DNA from 4 places in the Pelorhabdus sp. sgz311002 genome. Region 3 is predicted to be linked to each of the others. Evidence: riboswitches for the same ligand, from Rfam matches in the RefSeq annotation. Region 3 holds a riboswitch; each other region holds the start of a gene.
The links. A riboswitch is a leader RNA that binds a small molecule or an ion and turns the genes downstream of it on or off. The one in region 3 is predicted to bind cyclic di-GMP.
Positions count from the first base shown of each region.

Region 1 (4,610 bases), on a different contig from region 3:
CTTGAACCCTCAACCAATGGTTTTGGAGACCACTACTCTACCAATTGAGCTATACCCCTATGAAATTGGAGCGGAAAACGAGATTCGAACTCGCGACCCTCGCCTTGGCAAGGCGATGCTCTACCACTGAGCTACTTCCGCAATATGGCGACCCGGATGGGACTTGAACCCACGACCTCCGCCGTGACAGGGCGGCATTCTAACCAACTAAACTACCGGGCCGAACCAGCTTTTATATAATAACATATTATATATACTTTGGCAAGAACTTTTTACTAGTACTTTTTCTTCTCGCATTTACCTTAGCAGCAGCTTTGACAAAACTGCTTGGAGACAAGAACTTCCTCTAAAGATGCAGGTCTCCCTAAATAATAACCTTGCCCACAATCAACTTCTAATTTCTTTAAAATATGCCAAATGGCATCATTTTCGACAAACTCAGCAATCGTTTTCTTTCCCAACGTATGGGCTACCGCATTCATCGCTTGTACAAGAGCCTGTTGCTTGGGATTATTCTCTAGGTTTCTTACAAAGGATCCATCAATTTTCAAATAGTCAACTGGCAGCTTTCCTAAGTGAGAAAAAGAAGAGAAACCGACACCAAAATCATCTAGAGCAAAATGACAGCCGAGCTTCTTTAAACCATTAATCCATTTTTCTACTATTGATAAATCCTTGATTGTCGCACTTTCTGTAATCTCAAAACCAAGTCGATTTGGCTCTATGCCGCTTTCTAGTATAGAGCGTTCAATCCAGCTTAAGAGCCCTTCATCACTCAGGGTAAAACCTGATAAGTTCACAAAAATTCTTAACTGCGGCTGATTTTCAAGTACCGAAAGTGTTTTCGATATCACCCAGCGATCAATAGAGGCTATGAGACCACTCTTTTCCGCCACAGGAATAAAGTCAACTGGTGAAATAATATGGTCACCATCTATTAGCCGGATCAGCGCCTCATAATGAATAATGCCCTTGCCTGACTGATAAATAGGCTGAAACACTAGTTTAAACTGATCACGTCGTAATGCCTGATAAATTAAAGCCACTTTGCGATTCATTTCAAAAATACGACGACGGTCATCAATATCACTGATAAGCATAACCCGGTTTTTTCCGGCTTCCTTAGCCTGATGAACCGCGGCATCTACATAAGAAAAAATACGTTTTACTTCAACCGCTTCATCAATATAGACAATACCAATACTTGCCGTAACGCGAAGAGGAATTTTGCTGGCATCGACATAAAAGTTTTCTTTTTCTAATGTTTTTAAGAGCCTTGTAGCCATGCAGTTCGCCTTTTCCAAGGTAGTCTCATACAGAAAAATTAAAAACTCATCGCCGCCTAAACGGGCTAAAAAATCACCTTTACGCAGGTTGCGCTTCAATAATTTTACAGCCTGTTGCAATAAACGGTCACCCGCCTTATGGCCATACGAATTATTGACAAGATTAAAATTATCAAAATCAAGTAGCAGTAACGCGCTTTTTTGCGCCACACAACCATTTGTGCCTGTCTTTTTCAAATGTTCTTCTAAATAGTAGCGGTTTGGAATATCTGTAAGATAATCATAGTGGGCCAAATGCCATAGTCTTTCTTCCATCTGCTTGCGATGACTAATATCACGGATAATACTCAATAAAACAGGCACCCCAGCTACAATGCTTCGTTGCGATTGAACCTGCACGTAAAAAACCGTACCATTTTTCCGCTTATGCTTTGCTTCAAAACAAACGCCGGCGGCTCCGGCTAATTTCATCTGTTCTAAAATTAGAGCTGCTTCCGTACCGTCTTCCCGCACATCAAAAATCGTTAAAGCTGTGAGTTCTTCCGCTGAGTAGCCATAGACACGAAGCGCAGCATCATTACCTGCTAGAATTTGCCCTTCTAAAGCTATAAATAAAATAATATCTCCTGTCTTTTCTGCGAGAACCTGATATTTTTGAATCTGCGCTTCTATTTCGGCAAACAAAATCTTTTCTTGCGCCTTTCCTACCGACTCAGAATCATTTTTCTTCACAAAAAATCCTCCTACCTCGCGCTCTCAAAAAAATAAAAGACCAGGCCTGACACCTGGTCTATCTATACAGGGAGCAACCTGGCAATCATAGACATCCTGTCTTTAGACCCATAGCTTTGCGTCCTTATCTTTCGATAAGTTTGCCATATTCATTATCTTTATTTATATCATAACATGCTAATAACTGTCAATTCAGGACTTCTTAAATAGTTTACTTAAATTTTCCGACTGCCCCGTTTGGTAATAGGAGTTCCGGCTTTGCAAGCGGGACATTCTTCTGGTGCAAAAGACGCCACATCAAGATGCAACAACGCCTCAGTCGGCGCTTCAAAGGAAGCTTTACCACCGCTGCGATCCACAAGAATCCCCACCCCAGCAATAATTCCGCCTGTTGGTTTAATTGTGTCAATCACTTCCTGCACCGAGCCACCTGTTGTAACGATATCTTCCACGACGAGAACGCGTTCACCGGGATCGACGTAAAAACCGCGCCGCAGTGCCATTTTGCCGTTTTCCCTTTCCGTAAAGAGCGCTCTTGTACCAAGCTCTTTAGCCACTTCATGAGCCAAAAGAATACCGCCAGTCATCGGTCCGATAACTACGTCAATCTTAGCATCACGAAATTTTTCAGCTAAAGCTTTGCATAACGTTTCGGTATGTTTCGGCTGCTGCAGTACCTGAAATTTCTCAACATACATCATACTATGACGGCCAGAGGTCAATAGAAAATGGCCTTCTAAAATCGCCCCAGTTTGTATAAATAACTCTTTTACTTCTGCTTCAGTCATCATACCGTCTCCATTTCTGCTAGTATTTTTTCTACGGCCAAGTTCTTGTCGGCCGCCTGCGTAATAGGCCGCCCAATAACTAAATGCGTTGCCCCTGCCGTAAGAGCCGCTGCTGGCGTACTGGCGCGACTTTGATCTTGCAATGCTGCTCCGGCTGGTCGAATTCCCGGCGTGACGATCAAGAAGTCGTCGCCGCAGGCTTTTCGAATCATCGCGGCTTCATGAGGCGAAGCGACAACGCCGTCCATCCCCGCCGATTTAGCTAGCTTAGCTAACGTTAAAACTTCTTCACCAATCGCAAGCGGGCAGCCCACTTGCTTCAAAGCTACCTCGTCCATACTTGTTAATATAGTAACAGCTAAAAGTTTGGGGACCTCACGATTTTCCGCCGCAGCACTTTCCTTCACAGCTTGAGCGGCGGCCTGCATCATAGCAAAGCCGCCAAGAGAATGAAGTGTCATTAGCGAAACGCCTAACTTCGAAAGCGCTGCCGCACTTTTTGCCACAGTATTAGGAATATCATGAAGCTTCAAATCTAAAAAAATCGATTTGTTTTTGGATTGCAGATAACGCAATACCTCATTGCCTTGACTATAGTAAAACTGCATGCCTACTTTATAAAAGCTGACAGAATCGCCTAGTTCGTCAACAATCTGTTTTGCTTCCTCAAGCGTATTTACATCTAAAGCAACGATACAGCGTGAATTACTTTTCGCACTCATACCTGTTCTCCTTATCCAAATTTCACCTTACCAACAATCTCGCTAATATGGGAAATGCCCCGTTTCGCCAAATAATCGTCAAGCCCTGCCGCCACATCAACCATAGCAGAAGGATTCATAAAATTCGCTGTTCCTACGGCAACGGCGCTGGCGCCAGCCAGGAAAAACTCAACAGCATCTTCTGCTGTCATAATGCCTCCCATACCAATTACAGGGACAGAAACGGCCTGAGCTACCTGATAAACCATACGCACAGCTACAGGTTTCACAGCAGGCCCTGATAGACCTCCCATGCCGTTCCCTAGAATGGGTCGCCAGGAGTGAATATCAATGGCCATGCCCAGAAGTGTGTTAATTAAAGAGATCGCATCCGTTCCGGCTTCCTCTACCGCTTTAGCCATAGAAGCAATATCCGTAACGTTCGGCGAGAGTTTCGTAATGACCGGTTTATCTGTATTGGCTTTTACTGCCCGCACTACGCTGGCGGCGCTTTCTTCCTGAACGCCAAAAGCCATGCCGCCTTGTTTGACATTCGGGCAGGATATATTGATCTCAATACCGGCAATCGGCGCATCAGCCAGTTTAGCCGCTAATATACCGTATTCTTCTACTGTATTCGCCGAAATATTAATGATGATCGGCGTGCCATACGTAGAAACCTTCGGCAGAATTTCCGTTAAAAAAACGTCCACACCGGGATTTTCCAAACCAACAGCATTCAGCATACCTGCTGGTGTTTCGGCGATGCGATGACCGGCATTGCCAGCACGAGGTAATAGGGTCGTACCTTTGACGACAACAGCGCCTAAATCTTCGAGCGGCGCAAAATCTTGATATTCCAGACCGAAACCAAAAGTTCCCGACGCGCTCATAACTGGATTTTTCATGGAAATCCCAGCAATTTCTGTAGCTAAACGGTTCATAAAGACATCACCTCGCTGCTAAAAAAGACAGGTCCATCGGTACAAACCTTAACGCGTTTTTCGCCTTTCGCCGCACAAGTGCAGGAAAGACAAGCCCCCACGCCGCAGGCCATATATTCTTCTAAGGAAACTTGGCAAAGCACACCCGCTTCTTGCGCC
Region 1 covers NZ_JBWBCL010000012.1:38,998-43,607, reverse strand. The annotation lists tRNA gene AC0NJP_RS15210 (tRNA-Trp) at 1-59, opposite strand, end outside; tRNA gene AC0NJP_RS15205 (tRNA-Gly) at 67-141, opposite strand; tRNA gene AC0NJP_RS15200 (tRNA-Asp) at 146-222, opposite strand; gene AC0NJP_RS15195 (putative bifunctional diguanylate cyclase/phosphodiesterase) at 303-2,018, opposite strand; cyclic di-GMP riboswitch class I at 2,088-2,173, opposite strand; gene pyrE (orotate phosphoribosyltransferase) at 2,234-2,806, opposite strand; gene pyrF (orotidine-5'-phosphate decarboxylase) at 2,806-3,528, opposite strand; gene AC0NJP_RS15180 (dihydroorotate dehydrogenase) at 3,540-4,451, opposite strand; gene AC0NJP_RS15175 (dihydroorotate dehydrogenase electron transfer subunit) at 4,448-4,610, opposite strand, start outside.
Region 1: another riboswitch for cyclic di-GMP. It lies ahead of AC0NJP_RS15195 (putative bifunctional diguanylate cyclase/phosphodiesterase); the one in region 3 lies ahead of AC0NJP_RS11880 (hypothetical protein).

Region 2 (4,610 bases), on a different contig from region 3:
AGTAATTTTTGCGCACTTACAGTTAAACAACAAGTTTTTAACACCTGTTTATGGCTCATTTGTCCATTGCAAAAAATACTCCATGGTGCCAATCGCTCTTGCGTCAGATTTCTTACCGCGGTAACTCGTTTACGGATCGTTTCTGATGGTTCACCTTGCGATTTTAGGGATAAATCATCGTAAGAAACGGGTTCTACCCATAAATAGATATCAATACGATCAAGCAAGGGCCCTGAGATTCTATGTTGATATCGTCGAACCTCTTGTTCAGAGCAGGTACAGCGATCACTAGGAAAGAAGCCGCAATTGCATGGATTAGCTGAAGCAATTAATACGAATCTAGCAGGAAATGAAATAGTGGCATTTACTCTAGCAATAGTTACAATACCATCCTCTAAGGGTTGCCGCAATACTTCAAGCACCTGACGTGAAAACTCGGGCAGTTCATCGAGAAATAATACCCCATGATGAGCTAGACTTACTTCTCCCGGTCTAGGGATTCTCCCGCCACCAATCATGCTTGCAGCTGAAAGTGTATGGTGAGGGTGGCGAAAAGATCGTTTTCGTATAAGGCCTGAAGGCCTCTGCAATTCGCCGCTGACACTATAGATTTTGGTTACTTCTAATGCTTCTTCTTCTGTAAGCGGCGGTAAAATAGAAGGCAGTGCTTTCGCCAGCATTGTTTTTCCCGCTCCTGGTGGGCCGACCATAAGTAGATTATGGCCGCCAGCAGCGGCAATTTCCATAGCTCTTTTAGCAACAAGTTGCCCTTGAACATCAGCAAAATCGAACTCGTAATTTCCGCTAAGAAATGCTTCAGGCTCTGCCTCAATACAAGGCAGAGCCTGATTCTCTGTCAAATAGCCAACAAGCTGGCGTAATGTAGCGGCAGCTCCAACAAAAGGATTTCCCATAAGTAATGCTTCAGATCCGTTTTCCGGCGCTACATAAACAGCATTCAGTTCCTGATTTTTTGCGGCTATGACCATTGGTAAAATACCACTTATCGGCCGCAAACGACCTTCTAAAGATAATTCGGCCGAAAAAAGACAATTGTTAATTTTGTCCTGAGCGAGCTGTTCACTAGCGCATAAAATTCCCATAGCAATAGGCAAATCTAATCCAGAGCTATCTTTTTTGAGTTCTGCTGGAGCCAAATTTACAGTAATACGTTTTTGCGGATATATAAATCCAGAATTTTTTAAAGCAGACCGAACCCGTTCTTTTGATTCTCTAACAGCGGTGTCAGGTAATCCCACGATATCAAAACAGGGTATTCCGTTACTAATATCGACTTCTACGGTAATAATAATTCCGTCAAGGCCAAGCGTCGTAGCGCCAAAACTTTGTGCATACAATTTTGTCCCCCCAAGAAGTTCTTTATAGTTCTCTTTTCTTGCTTTCTTTTTTTTATAGAAAAAACCCTTTTTGTCAAACCTATAGCAATAGAGCATCTACTAGATGTTTTTTGGGTATACTTAGCGAATTTAACAATTCCTTGTCCTTAAAGAGCAACTAATATAACGTCTTCGATACCGGAATAAAGCGATTTTTCCTGAACAGATATTTAGTGACTTTGTGATGTAAAATTGTTACTAAAGTAGCCATTTCCAGAAATTCTTTTATCGATCGATTGGTAGAATAAGTAAGCTGAAAAGTAGCAAGGATTACAAATGCAAATAAAACTCTTATTAGAGAATTGCATAATACAATTCTCTAATTGTAAAGATAATTATCTGGGACAGTACCATAATGATTACTCTTGCTGTTACGAGGCTGTATATGTGCGGATGCCACAGCAAATACACTAGGTTCTGCCTTGCCCTGGGGGAAGTATTTCGAAATAAATCATAAGGAGCAAATAATAATGGTCAAAACCGTTGTACTTGATTTTGATGGTGTGATCCACAGCTATACAAGTGGATTTCAGGGAGTTGAAGTTATTCCTGATCCACCTGTTACGGGGATAAAAGAGGCGATTGAGGAGATTCGAAAGCATTATCGAGTTGTGATTGTGTCTACTCGCTGCCATCAAACTGGGGGAAAAGAAGCTATTAATACATGGTTAAAACAATATGGCATAGTCGTTGATGACGTAGCTGTACACAAGCCGCCCGCAATAGTGTATGTCGATGATAGAGCTATTTGTTTTGATGGTAATTCAAGGGGGTTATTAGGTAAAATAAGGCGCTTTAAAACCTGGTATCACAACTAAACTATCAAGCCATTTTTATTGTGAGAGACTATCCCGAATTCATTCCCAACTAGAAATATTTTGGCTGACAGACTTGAATACCTTGACAGCAAGGGGCTTTTCCGTATAATGCAAGCAAGGGACAACTAGCCAAGATGACTGTTTTTCCCCTATAAAAATATATACTCTTTTTATACCAGTTGCGTTTACACAAAATGAGGGACATTCCTCATATGCAATAAAAATCTCTAAGCTCATACCAGCTTAGAGATTTTTACAGAATTTAAGATATTCCCACTTCATTCTTCGATAGAAATATAGCAATTTCTTCCTTCTCTTTTCGCATTATAGAGTCCTATATCAGCGCGTTTAATGAGCTTAGCCGGTTTATAATCATCATTTGGTTTCAATGATGCAACTCCCATGCTAACTGTGATAAACTCACTTACATCTGACATCTCATGTTTTAAAGCTAATTTTTTTATATTTTCTTGAATCCTCTGGGCAACTACAATTGCACCACTAAGCGGTGTTGCTGGCAGTAAGACAACAAATTCTTCTCCACCATATCTACCGACAATATCGATTGACCTAGAAAGTGAATTTTTTATTGTTTGGCTAACTTTTCTCAAACACTCATCGCCTTCTAAATGCCCATAGATATCATTGTAGTTTTTAAAAAAATCTATATCAATCATTATCGCTGATAAATATTCATTATTACGATGTGAGCTAAGACATAATTTATTTAATGCCTCTTCTAAAAAACGACGATTATATATCTCTGTCAATTTATCAATCATTGACAAACTCACTAAAATGTCTCTTTGCTTTTTTAATTCAAGCTGACTCTCAATACGGGCTTTTATAACTGCTATGTCTGTGTTCTTCGTAATGTAATCAACCGCTCCCATTGAAAACCCTGTTGTTTGATGCTGCGGAGAGGAATTGGAAGAAATAAATATTACTACTATGTCTTGAGTAGCCGGATTTTCTTTGACTTGCCGACAAATTTCGTAGCCATCAATATCTGGTAGCATTATATCTAATAAAATAAGATCAATTTTTCGAGATATAATGATCTTTAAAGCCTGTGACCCGGAAGTTGCACAATAAACACTATAATTATCTTGCAAAATTTTCATTAATAAATTACAGTGAAATTTTTCATCATCAACAACGAGAACTGTCTGCTTACCAAAATTCATCTTATCGTCCTTTCTCTTCCACTTTAAAGTTCAGAAAACAAAGCCAACATGGAACGATAACTTTAGTGATAGCTACATCAATGATTTCTCATTTTATTGCAATAAAAAACCAGGTTATCATCGTAATTAATGATGTAACCTGGCAGTCTTAGAAAATTCCTTTAGACCCACGGCTTTGCGTCCCATCCTTTCGGGTGGTTTGCCTACCAAATATTTCTTTAATGAAAATTATACCATAATGATTCAAAATTTCAAAGGAGCCTGCCAAATGTATCCAATAATACATCTGACAGGTTTTCATTCCCTCATCTTGTTGAAATAAACAAAACGTCTACTTTCCTTTAAATTCACTATCATAGGCTTCAAGTGCTATCGGCAACGCAGTAATCACCTTATTTCCTACTGCGGGGAGCGCTAATAAAACTGCACTTTTAATCTCATCTCTAGTAGCACCTAACTCCTGAGCATGTTTTACATGAAAAGGAAGACCACTTAGCAGTCCAACCGCCGCTAAAACAGCAATATAAGCAATCTCTTCTGTTTTGGAATCAAGGCTGCTAGCCTCGTCTAATTTTTGAACAGTTTCTAACCATGTTTTCGATTGTTCCGGAGCTTCTTTTAAAAAGCAGTCAAATGCATTACTCATATTTTTCAAGTAAATCCCTCCCAAATAGCACATTATTTTGTTATTTATAGATTCCGATAATCGCTGGGTCAAACATTCTTTTTCCATTTCCTAATCTTGGTTCTAAAATTCTTAAAAGGCGCAACCGAATTTATATGTATCCACTTCCACATTGGCCAATTCGCTTTTGTTACTGTCCATTCACGCGCATTTGGAGTAAATAATTCTTCCTCACTTAATTGATCGATCCAAGCACACCATGCTGCAACGTTTTCCCCAAATAATTTGCGTAATTCCTGTAGCGAGTACCCGCTGTATTCATAATAAAATTTTTGATAAAGTTGTCCCAACTGATTCCATTTATAGTCCAGTGAGGGAGTAATAACTTTTTTCCCATTTAATTCATCTATTTCCCATCCCATAATAAGATTTAACCATCCGAGCTGATATGCTAGCATTTCCTGCGGCGTCTTATCCACTTGCGCAATGCGAACATTTCCTTTTTCATCTGGAATCTCATCAAATTCTTTGTCAAAAAGCAAATAAGTCTTTTGTATAGCGGCAATTAATTCAACTTTACTAT
Region 2 covers NZ_JBWBCL010000009.1:119,366-123,975, reverse strand. The annotation lists gene AC0NJP_RS13750 (YifB family Mg chelatase-like AAA ATPase) at 1-1,358, opposite strand, end outside; gene AC0NJP_RS13745 (HAD family hydrolase) at 1,868-2,215, shown strand; gene AC0NJP_RS13740 (GGDEF domain-containing response regulator) at 2,494-3,402, opposite strand; cyclic di-GMP riboswitch class I at 3,533-3,616, opposite strand; gene AC0NJP_RS13735 (carboxymuconolactone decarboxylase family protein) at 3,734-4,048, opposite strand; gene AC0NJP_RS13730 (ClbS/DfsB family four-helix bundle protein) at 4,117-4,610, opposite strand, start outside.
Region 2: another riboswitch for cyclic di-GMP. It lies ahead of AC0NJP_RS13740 (GGDEF domain-containing response regulator); the one in region 3 lies ahead of AC0NJP_RS11880 (hypothetical protein).

Region 3 (4,610 bases):
TGGAAGAGCAGATCAAAGCAGCTGGCATTGCTTGCATTGGTAAAGCGAAAATTCCTTATACCGGTGAATTAAATCCTGATATTGTCGCACAGGCGCTCCTTGGTAAACGTCGCGAGATGATTTCTTATGACGCTTCCGTTGTAGTAACGCGTCCGCCGGTTCTTTGCGCGGGCTGTCCTCATCGCGGGTTCTTTTATGAACTGGGAAAACGTAAGAATGTAGCGATTATGGGCGATATTGGCTGCTACGCTTTGGGCGGCGGCGATCCCTTAAATGCCAAAGATGCTGCCAACTGTATGGGCTCTGCTCCCAGTGTGGGGCATGGTCTGCAAAAGACTTTCCATTATTTTGAGGAAGATACGCGAGTAATTTCTACAATCGGCGACTCTACCTTTTTCCATACTGGTCTTATGAGCTTGATTGATATTGTTTATAATCGCAGCAATACAATTACTTGTATTCTTGATAATCGAATTACTGGTATGACGGGCCATCAGGATCATCCTGGCACTGGTTATACACTGCAAGGGATGCCAACGAAAGCGCTTGATATTGCTTCTGTGGTAAAAGCCATTGGCGTGGATCATGTCAAAACCATTAATCCTTTGCGCCTTGATGAAGTCAGTGAAGCGCTCGATTGGGCCTTGGCCCTTGACGAACCTTCGGTCATTATTACACGTTGGCCTTGCGTGTTAAAGAAAGCATCGCCGCAAGATCACGAAGAATTCGGCGACTATTTGGCAAAATGCAAAATCGATCAAGCGAAATGTATCGGTTGTAAAAAATGTATTAAAACAGGCTGTCCAGCCCTTCGTTTTGATAAGGCGGCGAAAAAGAGTTCGATCCATGCGATGCAGTGTGTAGGCTGTGAGGTTTGTGCGCAGGTTTGTCCGGTACAGGCGATTGCCAAGGAGGGGAAATAAGATGGCGACGAAAAATATTTTATTAGTAGGCGTTGGCGGCCAGGGAACCATTTTAGTGAGCAAGATTTTATCTACAGGTCTTATGGCTGCCGGCTATGACGTAAAAATGTCAGAAGTACATGGCATGGCCCAACGCGGCGGCAGTGTGAGTACCCAGGTTCGCTATGGTGAAAAAGTTTATTCACCCATTATTGGTAAAGGCGAAGCCGATATTCTCGTATCTTTTGAGCAGATGGAAGCGCTGCGCTGGTTAGATTATTTAAAGCCTGATGGCAAAATCGTTGTCAATGATTATCAGATTCCCTCAGCGCCGATTTTGAATGGAAAGTGCGATTATCCTACAGGCATTTTAGAAACTTTACAGGAGAAAGCGGCAACGACGATCGTAGCTGCAGAAAAGATAGCCCTTGCGCTGGGCAATGGTCGCTGTATGAACGTTGTTTTATTCGGTGCTTTAGTCAAGGCGATGGACCTTACCACAATCCATTGGGACGAAGCAATGAAAGAACAGATTAAGCCCCAGCTTTTTTCAATCAATCAGGCCGCATTTCAAGCTGGGTTAGAGACAGTCTGATAGTTGCCAAGCCTTAAGGGGCATGGTATCATAAGAAAGAGTCAGCAAAAGAAAACGTCGGCAAACTTATCGAAAGGTAAGGACGCAAAGCTTTGGATCTAAGGACAGATCTGTCTATGAGCGCCAGGTTGCAATCAATTTGATGAGCAGCCTGGTTTTTTGTTGCTTAATTTAGGCAAATAAGGAAGGGTTTTACATGTTACAATATTTGGCCCAGCTCTTGGGCCGTTGTGAATGTTGCGGCCGTAAGGCTACGCGGCGCCTTGAAATGTATAACGATGGGCAGAATAAGTCCAAAGGGCATTATTATTGTGAAAGCTGCCTGAGTGAAGGCCTAAATCAAGCTGTTTCAGGCGAGTTTTTATCTACAGGGAAAAAATTCACCTTATTTCATTCTGCGAATGAATTGGAACGAGCTGGTATTTCCTGTACCAACTTTTTACAGAAATAGAACAGGAATAAAAAACCGTCGCGGTAAGCTTACGACTACACGAATGCTTACTGCGGCGGTTTTTTATTCTAAATAGAGGATTTGATCGGATTTTAGCGAAAAAGAATAAAAATAAAGATTTTCAGCCTGCAAGTAATGAGTGAGGTGCCAGGATGCGCTATTGTATTTTTTGCGGTGTAGAAATACCGAAAAGTGCTTTGTTTTGTCAGATCTGCGGCAAACGACAACCAGATCAAACGGAAGAAATGGCTGAGGCGGAAGCGGAAGCTGTAGAAACTGAGTTGGTAGATCCAGCGCCGCCGACTGGGCTGGCTGCTTTTTTGGCTTCGCCCAAAAAATTGGTGATTGCTGGAGTTGGCGCTTTTGTCGGGCTAATTATCATAGTAACTTTTGTTATTGTTGTTGTAACGAAAAAATAAGCGGTCTTTCAAATCTGTATAGATTGGATATTTCGGAGGAGATTAGCTATGTATTGTCCTCAATGCGGTGTGACCATAAGTGTGGAAGGAAATTTTTGCGGCAAGTGTGGCAAGGATGTGGCCTATCTAACACAATCAGATAAACAGCCAAAAGCTGCCGTCCCTGCTTCGCCCACAGAAGAACTCGCCTCACCAGTACCAGAGACTACAGCGACGGATGGTTTGGTTATTACAGAAGCCGAAGTAGCAGCGGCTGCAAAGGCGGCTGAAGAGTTGTCAGGCGAAGGCGGTGACTCAGCGAAAAAAGCGGACGAAGCTTCAGAGCAAGTACCAGAGCCAAAACCGTCGCAAGTGGGTGCATTGTCTGGCGGTAGCGCCGATCATAAAAAGCCTGCTGTCGTTTATTTTTGTAACTCTTGCGGTACGGCTGTTTTTGCTGAAGATAGCTATTGCTACGAATGCGGCAAAAAGACACAAAAAGAATATTATTGTCAACAAGCTGCCGGTTTTACGAAGAAGAAGAAAGTTCTATTTGGCCTTATCGCCCTTACCGCTTTTTTTGGTACGGCATGGCTGATGTATCATTTTGCTAAGTCTTGGTTTCATTAACTTATTGCTTTGTTCATAATAATAGATGATATTGCCGTGATTGGTGATTCGCGCTATTTACGTTTGAGGCATGATTTAGTTTTGCTATCATAGTATATTTTAGTATATTTAAAATTTTCTTTATCAGTATTCATGTTATTTTGTTATAGACATTGATAAAAAAATCTGCTATATTAAATCAAATGGTAAGCCGTGTCTTCTCTGAAGGGATAAAAATTCTTTTAGCGTGATGGCTTATCATTTTTTTATTATAATTGCATGCAAAAAGGGGGAGAAAGTATGGCAAATTTTGATTTCGTCAGTCTGATTAAGCAAGATCGGGTAGAGAGAAAGCACGAGCATTTTTCTGGCACGCTGCTTGATTATCTGAAAATCGTAAAAGAAAATCCGAAAGGAGTCATGCTAGCTCATCAACGCATGCATGAACTACTAACAGCGCCAGGTGTTGATATTGTAAGAACAGAAGAAGATCCGCGCTTGAAACGGATTCACGGCAATGATACGCTGCGGCGTTATCGTTTTTTTGAGGATCAGTTTTTTGGCATCGATAAAAGTATTATGAAAATCATGCGTTATTTTCACTCTGCAGCCATGAAAGGTGAGGAATCACGGCAAGTTTTATATTTAGTGGGGCCTGTAGGTGCAGGGAAATCTTCTTTGATGGAAGCGTTAAAACGGGCCTTGGAGATGAGTCCGCCGATTTACACTCTGGAAGGCTGCCCAATGCGGGAGGAGCCGCTGCATCTAATTCCTAAACATTTACGACCTCAATTTGAAGAAATTCTTGGTGTTAAAATAGAGGGGGATTTGTGCCCAGTATGCCGTTATCGTTTGAAAAATGATTTTCATGGTGAATATGAACGATTTCCTGTAACTGTGGCTGAGTTTTCCATCCGTTCCCGCAAGGGCGTTGGTGTAGTACCGCCAGTTGATCCTAACAATCAGGATACCTCGGTGTTATCTGGCTCTGTCGATATATCAAAAATGGATTTATATCCGGAAGACGACCCGAGAGTGCTAGCTTTAAATGGTGCTTTTAATGTGGGCAATCGCGGGATTGTGGAGTTTATTGAAGTGTTTAAAAATGATGTAGAGTATTTGCATACGATGATTACGGCGACACAGGAAAAATCAATTCCATCGCCAGGCAAAGGCTCGATGATTTATTTTGACGGAATTATTTTAGCTCACTCCAATGAAGCGGAATGGAATAAATTTAAGTCAGATCATACGAATGAAGCGATTTTGGACCGGATTGTCAAAGTGGAAGTGCCCTATTGTCTTGAACTAGACGAAGAAGTAAAAATTTACCGAAAAATGCTTAATAATAGTGCTTTTTCCGCTCATATTGCGCCACATACCATTGAGATGGCTTCGATGTTTGCCATTTTGAGCCGACTCTCTCCTTCAGCCAAGATTGATCCCTTAAATAAGCTTAAGATTTATAATGGCGAAGAAATTGTAGAGAAGGGCTCTACCAAAAAGGTCGATATTTTTGAACTCAAAGATGAGGCGCAACGGGAAGGCATGACTGGCATTTCTACTCGCTTTATCATGAAAGCGATTGATACGACTTTATCGGAATCTGAATCGAACTGTATCAATCCGATTGCGATTATTGATACTTTGATTAA
Region 3 covers NZ_JBWBCL010000007.1:105,045-109,654, forward strand. The annotation lists gene iorA (indolepyruvate ferredoxin oxidoreductase subunit alpha) at 1-923, shown strand, start outside; gene AC0NJP_RS11875 (indolepyruvate oxidoreductase subunit beta) at 925-1,497, shown strand; cyclic di-GMP riboswitch class I at 1,547-1,633, shown strand; gene AC0NJP_RS11880 (hypothetical protein) at 1,694-1,948, shown strand; gene AC0NJP_RS11885 (hypothetical protein) at 2,101-2,367, shown strand; gene AC0NJP_RS11890 (hypothetical protein) at 2,416-2,976, shown strand; gene AC0NJP_RS11895 (serine protein kinase) at 3,256-4,610, shown strand, end outside.

Region 4 (4,610 bases), on a different contig from region 3:
TTGAGGGCTAGCAAGTTAGTTTGCCCGGAAATGCCGGAAATAGTTTCTACAATTTGCCCGATTTCTTTGGATCTTGCCCCTAAATTAGCAACAACTTGCGCCGATTCCACGACAGTTTTTTCAATATGAGCCATCTGCTCATTTGCTTTTTGCACACGGGCCGTACCAGAAAAAGAAGCTTTCGCCGCGGCTTCCGCCACCTGGCTAACAGCCAGTGCGTTAGCCGATATCTTACCCATTCCCTGCGACATTTCTTCTACCGTTGCGGCAGCTGCATCAACGGCTTTCGCCTGCGCTAAAGCGCCCTCGGCAATCTCCGTAACCACAGTTGCAACCTGCGTTGAGGCCCGCGCTGACTGATCAGCACTTGCCGTTAACTCTTCTGATGACGCCGCCACTTGCTCTGACTGTTTGGCTACCGAACCAATGAGTTCACGCATACTCTCCCTGAGATGCGCCAATGACATCGCAACTTGACCAAATTCATCGCCGCGATTGACAAAGGCAGGCGGCAATTGCACCGAATAATCACCACTAGCCATTTGATCAAGCGCTTGTGTCATTACCTGCAAAGGCTTCACAACCATCCGAGTTAACACAAAACTAAGCAAAACACTGACAGCAAGAATCAGTACCATAACAGCCAGAGAAAAGAACTGAACGCGGGCCGCATTTTGAGCAGAGTCTGCTACGATATCAGTTACCACTTTTGCTTCATTGGCTTCAATCGCAGCCAACGCGGCCTGTAATTGCTGCGCAAAGGGCGTTAATTCTTTGGTTACTGCCGCCGCTTCGGCTTCAGCTTTAGCCTGCAGGGCGCCGTTTCCCGCTTTTTTGGCTTGCTGCGCCTCCACTAAGCGAGGAATCAATCGCTCTTTAACCCCAGAATAGTACGTGTTCGTATTGTTAACTAGCTTTTCAACCTCTGCTTTATCAGACGAACTCGCTTTCGCTAATAGTTGTTGTTCTAATTCAACCACTGTATCCATTTTCCCAATAAACCCCTGACGGTATTTATCATCACCATCAGCAATAAATCGACGAATTTCCAAAACAGCGCCTGTATAAACATTCTCGGCCTTAGCAGCTGTTAAAGCTCTTGTATTAGAGCTGCCAATAGTACTAATCGCGCTAGCATTCTTACCTGATTCATGATAAAAACCAATTCCCAAAACCAGAATCAATACGATCATAACCAAAAAACCAATTCCAATTTTCATGCCAATATTCTGCTTTCCCGCTTGTATCACTGCCAAAAAATTCATCCCCCTCTATATTATAAAATGTAAAAAAACAATAAAAAACGTCAGACTGCCTGCTGCGAATCTGACGATGGAGATACAAAATAACCAACTAGCAACCTGGCGATCATGGACCTTCGTCTTTAGACCCAGTGGCTTTGCGTCCTTGTTTTTCAACAAGTTTGCCCAATGGTGAATCAATATCTTTTCCTATAACAGTTAAAAGATTACAGTATATTTGGAAATTTGTCAATAAATGAAAAAGAGCATTATCGAAGCAGAAAAACTTGCTTCAATAATGCAAAGAGGGCCTCGTTAATAGCTGGTTTTTTCTACTAAAGTATCGCCTTTTCTGCGTTTGGCATAATTACTCCACCAAGCAGTAATTATCGGCACTAAAACAGATGTTACAATAACAGATGTGGCGACAAGCGCCGTTGCTGCCTGGGCAACAGGTTCAAACGCCGGATTCATGCCAGCAATAATAATAGGATTCGTTACAGCGGCGCCAGCCGTACTAGAAGCAGCAATCCCTGCCGTTCCATTGCCGCCGCCAATAAATTTATCAGCAAGCATAAGCGGAATTCCTGTAATAATAATAACACCAACACCAAGTAAAATACCAAGTAAACCTGTTTTTAGAATCACACTTAAATCAATTGTATTTCCTAGCGCAAAGGCAAAAAAAGGAATCATTGTATGTGTCGCCTTGCCAAAAAATTCACGCAGTTCGTGGTCGAGATTCCCTAAAGCAAAACCAACGAGGAAGGGTAAAACCGCACCGACAAACAAGTGTGGTTCAAAGGAGGCAATACCGGCTCCACCTAAGATCAACATGGTAACGAGCGGACCTGATTCAATGGACATCAATACAAAAGCTCCCGCTTCTTCCTGAGTACCATATTGCTGCATAATCGAAGCGTAAAGACCGCCATTCGTCATATCCATAGCTGCAATAATAGCTATCGTAGAAAGTCCGGCAAAAAAACCATTTTGAATCCCATTACCAGGAAGAATACTCGCCGTTACTAAGGCGACAACCCAAGCAACAGCAATTTTTGTTATCACTAAAGTACCTGATTTTTTCAGTACAATTCCAGTAGCGCGAACATCAATCGCTGCCCCCATACAGAAAAACCAAACAGCTAAAATTGGTACAGTTCCTGTAATCAAGCCATTGGTAAACGATCCGAAATACTTGCCTGACCAAGGAGCAAAAGTGTGACACAGAGCTCCTAAAAACAATGGAACTAACATGAGACCGCCAGGAATTTTATCAATTTTCTGTTTAATTTGCATATTCTAGCCTTCCCTTCTGTCATTAAATTGCGTATTAATTCATGAATCTATTAATAATATAAAAATTCATCGCCAAAATCTCTTTCTCGCTATTTAATAACTTAAAATTCATTAGTGTACCGGTTTACATTACACAAAAAGACTGTTTTTGCAGCAATCCCACATTTATTTTGCTGAAACTTCTTATTCGTCTATTACAACCCCCTTTTTAAAATTCCATATTATAAAACTTTATTTCACGAATTTTATAATTTTATTATATATTTCATTTTTTGTTTTTACAAGAATATTTCCACAGTTCTAATAATAAATTTCACAATGTGGAATACTAATTCATTTTCATTTATCAAAAAGGGATCTAAGCTGCTGATTTGCAGCTAGATCCCTTATACTTTATAAAGCAGCCAGCAAGATTTTTCTAACTTCCGCTGGTGTAATATCAGCATTTTCCCCTAATTTTACCATGCCGTGTTTTTCTAAACTCTTAACCACTTCTTCAACAGCATCAGCGCCTAAGTGATATTCAGAAAGATGTGTTGGCACGCCCATCGCAACAAAGAATTCACGCGTTTTTGCAATCGCTTGCTCAATCCGTTCCTCTTCCGGCAAATTCCCTAATGACCAAATTCGGTCTGCATATTGAAGCAGCTTATCACGCTTCTGCTCTTTTCGGACAGTCAGCAGCGCTGGTAATACGATCGCCAACGTTTGGGCATGATCCAATCCGTAAAGCGCTGTAATTTCGTGGCCGATCATGTGGGTGGCCCAATCCTGCGGAACGCCTTGACCGATCAATCCATTTAGCGCCAAGGTAGCACTAAACATCCAGTTTGCTCGTACATCATAATCGTCCGTCTTCGCAATAGCTTTTGGCCCTTCTTCGATTAGGGTAAGCAGCAAACCTTCCGAAAAACGATCCTGCACCTTGGCTTGTACGGGATAGGTCATATATTGTTCCATCACATGAATGAAGGCATCAACAACACCGTTGCCAACCTGTTTCATTGGCAGTGTATAAGTGTACTCGGGATCAAGAATTGAAAATTTCGGAAACAACAGTGGATTAGAAAACGCCAGTTTATCTTTCCATTCTTTTCGACTGATAACACCTGTCGGATTCATTTCTGATCCTGTAGCAGGCAAGGTAACAATCGTTCCAAACGGAACAGCCTCGTGAATGGCCAAACCTTTCGCTACAATATTCCACGGATCCTCTTGTGTAAAAGGAACAGCTGCTGCAATAAATTTCGTACCGTCCATAACCGAACCGCCGCCAATTGCCAGTAAAAAATCATACTTTTCTTTTCTAATCTTTTCTACTGCCTGAATCAGTGTTTCATAGGCCGGATTCGGTTCAATACCGCCGAATTCACCAATTTCGAACTCCTTTAATGCAGCTTTCACTGCATCAAGAACACCCGTCTTTTTTACACTGCCGCCGCCATAAATTAAAAGGACTTTTGATCCTGCCGGTATTTCTTTCGGCAGACGTTTCACCTGATTTTTGCCAAAAAGAATCTTAGTTGGGTTTTGAAACTGAAAATTATTCATCTAACCAGCTCCTTATCCATTCTATTTTCTAAATTTTCCACAAAAATCAAAATTCACCTGCTTAATTTAATGACTTTTTCAAAGAAAAAACCGCCCAAATCATATTTCGGCGGCTAAAACGATCACTATTATTTTGCCAAAAGACTAGCAACTAGATGATAATCGATGGACCTCATGTCACCAGGCACTTTGTCAACACCGACTAAAAAAGCTACTTTAAAACGAGCGCAAATATTAAAATCCTTCGTATTTACAGCGCACGTTTGGCAGTTGCTTTTAAATGGGCACATGCTAAAAATCCCCCTGTCACTTCACAAAATTTACCATATTTAAAATATTTGGTTGTAGTATAACACACTCCCTTATTAAATAGCAATGCCTCTCCCGGCTTTAATTGTCGCTATTTTTCGGCAAATCATTCCCTTTACTAAGCAAAATTTGTAGAAACCGTGTCGCTGCCGTCGATAATCGTCTATGTCTAAGCCAAACAATCGCTTTTTTAATTTCTAATGGAGAATT
Region 4 covers NZ_JBWBCL010000006.1:66,247-70,856, forward strand. The annotation lists gene AC0NJP_RS10785 (methyl-accepting chemotaxis protein) at 1-1,250, opposite strand, end outside; cyclic di-GMP riboswitch class I at 1,353-1,438, opposite strand; gene kdgT (2-keto-3-deoxygluconate transporter) at 1,557-2,540, opposite strand; gene AC0NJP_RS10795 (iron-containing alcohol dehydrogenase) at 2,934-4,091, opposite strand; gene AC0NJP_RS10800 (hypothetical protein) at 4,220-4,381, opposite strand; gene AC0NJP_RS10805 (LysR family transcriptional regulator) at 4,482-4,610, opposite strand, start outside.
Region 4: another riboswitch for cyclic di-GMP. It lies ahead of AC0NJP_RS10785 (methyl-accepting chemotaxis protein); the one in region 3 lies ahead of AC0NJP_RS11880 (hypothetical protein).